Regions from separate parts of the Pseudomonas sp. AP3_22 TE3818 genome, predicted to be linked through region 1. Evidence: riboswitches for the same ligand, from Rfam matches in the RefSeq annotation. Region 1 holds a riboswitch; the other holds the start of a gene.
What was found. Region 1 has a riboswitch for cobalamin ahead of cobW (cobalamin biosynthesis protein CobW). Riboswitches for the same ligand answer to the same signal wherever they lie in the genome.

Region 1 (3,402 bases):
GAGCAGGCCCTGGGAGGTTTTGGTCGGCGCACGCAAGGTGTACAGGCCAGCCAGCATCAGGGCAAAACCGACGGCCACCACCAGGTTGCCGCCGGTGGTCGACAGCACGCGCTGCCAGCCGTCTTCCGGCTCCCAGGCTTCGGCGTCGTGGGTGTGGGCAGCCATCGCGCCATCGGCGTGTTCATGCATTTCAACGGCAGCCGGCTCGGCTTTTTCGTAGGTTTCGGCCTGCAGAATCAGGGGGGCGACCCAGAAACTTTGCAGCAGGGTCAGCAACAGGGCGGCCAGCAGCCCGGTGAAACCTGCGGTTTGCGCAATACGCTTGATCATGTCAGCAGGTCTCAATGGCACGGGAACGCGGAGCTGTGACGGGTATCGTGGGCGGCATTGTGCACCGCTTCGATGTACGAGAAACCGGCGAAATACACAAGGCTTGCGCCCAGGATCGACGCGCAGACGGCGGCGGTCAGACGTTGAGTCAGGGTAGAAGTGGTGCTGGCTGTAGTGTGGCCGGTGCTGCTGATGATCGACATGGCGTTTCCCTCTGGTCTGTCAGCGGGGAATCAAGAGCGCATGCAAAAACCTGCACGACCAGGCGCGCAGGGTTTCAAACAGCGCCCGCCCACCGCGGGTTTGTTGTTTCAGTGATCGTTATGGTCACTTTATGTTGCGGGCCGGTCTCCGGGCTCACGAGGGGCAAAGGCTTGGGCCTGAACCTGAAAACATCACCTTCCCATGCCGTAGTGGCACAGTGGATTTGATGCTTCGCTCGCTTACCGTTGCGGGGGCAGCACCGGACTGACATGGCTTTAGAGTAAAGCACATGATTCACCGGTTTCCCGTTTCACCCTGTGAAGGGCACCCGTAACAAGGTGCGTAGGAGAGCATGGGCGAGGGTTGGGCGTCAATTGGCAAGGGTTCTCAACTGGAAACCGAGTCGCTTTCTTCGCGAGCAAGCCCGCTCCCACACTTGACCCTTTTCCTCTGAAAGAACCCGATCAAATGTGGGAGCGGCGGTGCGGCGATCCGACTTGCTCGCGAAGGGCACACCGCAGAAATCACGTGAACATTGACCCGCCCCAATACCATGCGTAGCCTTGCGCTTTCGAGGTTCTTCGGCGTTTGTCGAAGCTAAGAAGGGAACGCGGTCAATGCCGCGGCTGCCCCCGCAACTGTGAACGGTGATGTTCGTTGCCACGCCACTGCAGGCTCAATCCATGAGGCCGGCGGGAAGGCGCAGCGAATGCCAGGCCCAAGGCCGGCACACCGTCAGCCAGGAGACCTGCCTCGACACAGATTCTCAAATTCAACCGGGCGGGGTGATCCGGTGGCGAACTCTTCAGGCACGCGCATCTGCGTTGCCGGTCGTCGTCCCGTATGCCCGCCACCTAGCCATAGGGCATCCGATGAAAACACTGGCCAAACTTCCCGTCACCATCGTCACCGGTTTCCTCGGCTCGGGTAAAACCACGCTGCTGCGGCATATGCTCGACAACGCCCAGGGTCGCCGCATCGCGGTAATCGTCAACGAGTTTGGCGAGCTGGGCATCGACGGCGAAATCCTCAAGCAGTGCTCCATCGGTTGCACCGAAGAAGAAGCCAACGGCCGCGTCTATGAACTGGCCAACGGCTGCCTGTGCTGCACCGTCCAGGAAGAATTTTTCCCGGTGATGCGCGAACTGGTGGCTCGTCGTGGCGATCTCGACCACATCCTCATCGAAACGTCGGGCCTGGCCCTGCCAAAACCGTTGGTCCAGGCTTTCCAGTGGCCGGAAATCCGCAGTGCCTGCACCGTTGACGCGGTGATCACCGTGGTCGACAGCCCGGCCGTGGCCGCCGGCACCTTTGCCGCCTTCCCGGACCAGGTCGATGCCCAGCGCAAACTCGACCCGAACCTGGACCACGAATCGCCATTGCACGAGCTGTTTGCCGACCAGTTGGCCAGCGCCGACCTGGTGATTCTCAACAAATCCGACCTGATCAACCCGGCCGACCTGGCCCGTGTGCGCCTGGAAGTCGCAGAAGAATTGCCGCCAGCGGTGAAAATCATTGAAGCCAGCAGCGGTCGCCTGCCGCTGGACGTGCTGATCGGCCTGGGTGCCGGCTCCGAAGAACACATCGACAGCCGTCACAGCCACCACGACCATCATCACGATGGCGACGACGATCATGACGACCACGATCACGACGCCTTCGATTCGATCTCCATCGAACTGCCGCAAGCTGACGAAAGCCTGCTGATGGACGCGCTGACCCAACTGGTGGTCCAGCACGGCATCCTGCGGGTGAAGGGTTTCGCCGCCGTTCCGAACAAACCGATGCGCCTGCTGATCCAGGGCGTGGGCACGCGTTTCGACAAGCACTTCGACCGCCAATGGGGCGCCGAAGAGGCGCGCATCACCCGTCTGGTGCTGATCGGCCAGGAACTGGACGCCGCCGTGCTCGAAGCGCAATTGCGCGCTGCGCTCAGCGTGTAACCCATGCACCTGCTCAGGACCCAGCCCGGCGGTTTCGTGTCGGATGACAACATCGCCGACCTTGGACAAACCCCCGCCGAGCTGGTGGTCCTGTGCAGCGGCGACTCCAGCCTGGCGCTGCTCGCCGAGGCGGCGCAGCAGTTGCCCGAGGATTACCCGAGCGTGCGCCTGGCCAACCCGATGCAGGTGCAGAACCATGCCTCGGTCGATTTGTACGTCGATGAGGTGTTGCGCCACGCCAGGGTGATCCTGATTTCGCTGCACGGCGGCATCGCCTATTGGCGTTATGGTATCGAACGCCTGGTCGAGCTGTCCCAGCGCGGCGTGCAGGTGATTCTGGTGCCGGGCGATGACCGCCCGGACCCGGAGCTCAGTGACCTGAGTACCGTCGGCGCCGAGGATCGCGACCGACTCTGGCAGTTTCTGCGTCAGGGAGGCATGGGTAACGCCCTGGATTTCTTCCGCTGCCTGGCCAACCGCTGGTTGGCACGCGATTACACCTGGGGCGAGCCGCAAACCCTGCCGCGAACCGCCATCTACCATCCGCACAAACATTCTGCCGCACTGAGCGACTGGCAGGCCGACTGGCACGCCGATCACCCGATGGCGGCGGTGCTGTTTTACCGTTCGCATTTGCAGGCGGCGAACACTGCTTTCATTGATGTTTTTTGCCAGCGTTTACAGGCCGCGGGGTTGAATCCGTTGCCGATTGCGCTGGCCAGTTTGAAAGAACCCGGCTGCCTGGGCGCGGTCGAGGACTGGCTGGATGAAGCCGGCGTCTCGGTGATCCTGAACACCACGGGTTTCGCCCAGTCCAGCCCCGAAGCGCCGCACCTGCGGCCATTCCGTCGCAATATTCCGGTGATCCAGGCGATTTGCGCCCAGGACAACGAACCGGGTTGGCGTGCCAGTGAACAGGGGCTTG
Region 2 (3,402 bases), 1.7 Mb from region 1:
GAGCCCCTGGATTTGCCCGCGCAAGGCGCGATCACTGATGCGGATGAAGCGCCAGGGCTGCATCAGGCCGACGCTGGGCGCCTGATGTGCAGCTTCGAGCAGGCGCTGGAGCAACTCGGGCTCGACGGTGCCGCCGCTGAAGTGGCGCATGTCGCGGCGCTCGCCGATGGCGCGGTAGACCGCTGCGCGTTCGGCTTCGGTGAATGCGTTGTCGGTCATGGCCTCTTCGCTGGCAAGCCAGCTCCTACAGGGGTTAGGTGATCCATTGTAGGAGCTGGCTTGCCAGCGATGGCGGCTTCAAGGTCCGGCGCAAACAGCGCGGCAATTGCCGAGGGATTGGACGGAAAATAAAAGTGCACGTAGGAGGCGGTCATCCGCCCGTCACGGTAAACCGCCTCCGCTCCGCGCCCGCCATTCGGGCTCACGCCCCGGGCAATCGGCACCAGTTCAGTGCTGGTCAGCGAATGGTGATAGGTGTGCCCGCGCAGCGAACCTTCCGGCAGCTCCACCGCTTGCAACGCCAGCGCCGCCAGACGCTTTTGCATGACCGCATCACCGGCCAGCAGGCCCGCCAGTTCGGCGCGAGTGCCCTCGACATCGGTCAGGGAGTCGAGCAGATACAGCATGCCGCCACACTCGGCGAGCAAGGGTTTGCCCGCCCGGTGGTGGGCGCGGATCGCCTCGAGCATCGCCGTGTTTTGCGCCAGCGCGACATGGTGCAGCTCCGGGTAACCGCCCGGCAGATACAGGCTGTCCGCCTCCGGCAATTGGCGGTCGCGGATCGGCGAGAAAAACGACAGCTCGGCGCCCATCGCCCGCAGCAAATCCAGGCTCGCACCGTAGGTGAACGCAAAGGCTTCATCACGGGCCACAGCAATGCGCACACCGGCCAGCAGCGGTTCGGCGACGATGACATCGGGGGCGGCGAACTCGACTGACGGGGGCAGCGCGACCTCGCAACTGCTGGCCAGGGCATCGGCCGCGGCATCGAGGCGCAGGTCGAGATCATTCAGCTCACTGGCTTGAACCAGCCCCAGGTGTCGGCTCGGCAGTTCAATCCCTGTTTCCCGGGACAGCGCGCCGTACCAGCGCAATCCTTCAGTCAGGCTGCCCTCGAGCAGTTGCGCGTGGCGCAGTGTACCGACGCGGTTGGCCAGCACGCCGGCGAACGGCAAGTCCGACTGATAACGCGCCAGCCCCAGGGCCAGTGCGCCGAAGGTCTGGGCCATGGCGGTGCCGTCGATCACCCCCAGTACCGGCACACCGAAATGCCGCGCCAGATCGGCGCTCGACGGCGTACCGTCGAACAGCCCCATGACGCCTTCGATCAGGATCAGGTCGGCTTCAGCGGCGGCTTCCCACAGTAACCGGCGACTCTCCTGCTCGCCGACCATCCACATGTCCAGTTGATACACCGGTGCACCGCTGGCACGCTCGAGGATCATCGGATCGAGAAAGTCGGGGCCGCACTTGAACACACGGACCTTGCGCCCCTGATTGCGATGCAACCGGGCCAGCGCCGCGGTGACGGTGGTCTTGCCCTGGCCGGAGGCCGGCGCGGCAATCAGTACCGCCGGGCAATGACGTGGCTGGTTCACAGCTCGACGCCTTTCTGCGCTTTGATCCCGGCCTGAAAGGCGTGCTTGATCATGCCCATTTCGGTGACCGTGTCGGCCATCTCGATCATTTCCGGCTTGGCGGCACGCCCGGTGACCACCACGTGTTGCATCGGCGGCCGGGCCTGCAAGTCGCTGAGCACCTGATCAAGATCGAGGTAGCCGTGCTTGAGGGCGATGTTCAGCTCATCCAGCACCACCAGGCCGATGGACGGATCGCGCAGCAGTTCCCGGGACACCGCCCACGCCGCTTCGGCGGCAGCGATGTCGCGCTGACGGTCCTGGGTTTCCCAGGTAAACCCTTCGCCCATCACATGAAATCGCACCTGCTCGGGAAAGCGCCGGAAGAACAGCTCTTCGCCGGTACTGTTGCGGCCCTTGATGAACTGCACCACGCCGCATTGCATGCCGTGCCCCATGGCGCGGGCGAGCATGCCGAAGGCCGAACTGCTCTTGCCCTTACCGTTGCCGGTCAGCACCAGCAACAGACCACACTCGTTCGGGGAATTGGCGATGCGCTCGTCGATCACGGCTTTTTTGCGCTGCATGCGCGCCAGGTGGCGTTCGTCACGATCGGGGGTATCAGTCATGGGGGAGCTCTCCGTTGAGACAGGAATAACGGCGGGCAGGCACAGCAATAGAAGGCAACAAGCCTGGCATCGCCCACCGTGATGCCGCTGGATGAATCAGGCCGGTCTCCGGGCTCATGAGTGGCGCGAAGCCAGACTGCGCGCCTTCCCGCATCGAATCGACACAGTGGCATCAGACACAGTTTTCACTCATTTACCGTTGCGGGGGCAGCGCCGGAATGGCGGGTCTTCGACCAACAGAAGAACGCGTTCACCGGCTTCCCTGTTTCACTCTGTCGACCCAAGTCACAGAGCACCTGAAACAAGCCGCGAAGGTTAGAGGGTTGGGGGTGGAGCGTCAATTAAAGCCGGGAGGCCATCCTCCGAATAACGGTCGTCAAGCAAAAAACTGACGTCAATCTTGTGCCTCGCTCTCAGCAGTGATATCAAAGAGCCATAACCTCACAACACAATAATAAGGGTGAGCCCATGCAAGGCATGATCATCAGCAATCCAAAGCTGGAATTCCTGCGCCCTGTGCTCGAGCGCTGGTTCGAATGCATCGACCGCTATAACGCCGTCCGCGGTGATGGCGACACCCCCTACTGGCACGACGAAAAAGCCAATCTCGGACTGTTGTCGGCCGCCGCCTGGATGGCTGAGATGGTCACACTGCAACAGACACCCACCCGCAAGCAGACCGAAGAAGGCGAACGCAACAGCCGCGCCGACTTGTTCCTCGCCTCGCCCGAAACCCGCGCCTACATCCAGACCAGCCAGCGCTGGCCACGGGTCAACAGCCTCAATCTGACCCAGGCCCTGCTCGACATCGCCAGCGATGCGAAGCGCCTGAGCCACGCCAGCGACCTGAAACTCGGCTGCCTGTTCGTCGCCCCGCAAAAAGCCCAGCAAGGTGCGACACCGGAAGAACTCCAGGACATGGTCGACGACCTGCAAAAGGAACACACCTGCGCGGTCGCCTGGTATTTCCCGTATGCCTACCGCAAGTTGCGCAATGAAGCCGGCAACTATCACCCCGGCATTGCGGTGCTGTTCAAGGAAGCACGTGGCTAGCCGTTGAACCATTGGACGACAACACATCTCTATGATTAGAACAAGGCACTCATAGGGAACACCCGTATGCGCACGCCCCCGCTCGTTCTCGTTATCGCGATCTGCGGAGGGCTCGCCGGTTGCAGTGAGACCGCCGGCCTGCA

Region 2: linked by a shared signal. The riboswitch ahead of cobO (cob(I)yrinic acid a,c-diamide adenosyltransferase) and the one ahead of cobW (cobalamin biosynthesis protein CobW) in region 1 are both predicted to bind cobalamin.

The regions. Positions count from the first base shown of each region.
Region 1 is NZ_JBRJHL010000001.1:3,057,554-3,060,955, forward strand. Features, by position in the region: gene AB7M25_RS13790 (CbtA family protein) at 1-330, opposite strand, end outside; gene AB7M25_RS13795 (CbtB domain-containing protein) at 342-533, opposite strand; cobalamin riboswitch at 656-881, opposite strand; cobalamin riboswitch at 1,092-1,304, shown strand; gene cobW (cobalamin biosynthesis protein CobW) at 1,407-2,477, shown strand; gene cobN (cobaltochelatase subunit CobN) at 2,481-3,402, shown strand, end outside.
Region 2 is NZ_JBRJHL010000001.1:4,791,925-4,795,326, forward strand. Features, by position in the region: gene bluB (5,6-dimethylbenzimidazole synthase) at 1-219, opposite strand, end outside; gene AB7M25_RS21825 (cobyrinate a,c-diamide synthase) at 216-1,598, opposite strand; gene cobO (cob(I)yrinic acid a,c-diamide adenosyltransferase) at 1,595-2,206, opposite strand; cobalamin riboswitch at 2,289-2,521, opposite strand; gene AB7M25_RS21835 (hypothetical protein) at 2,675-3,259, shown strand; gene AB7M25_RS21840 (PQQ-dependent sugar dehydrogenase) at 3,326-3,402, shown strand, end outside.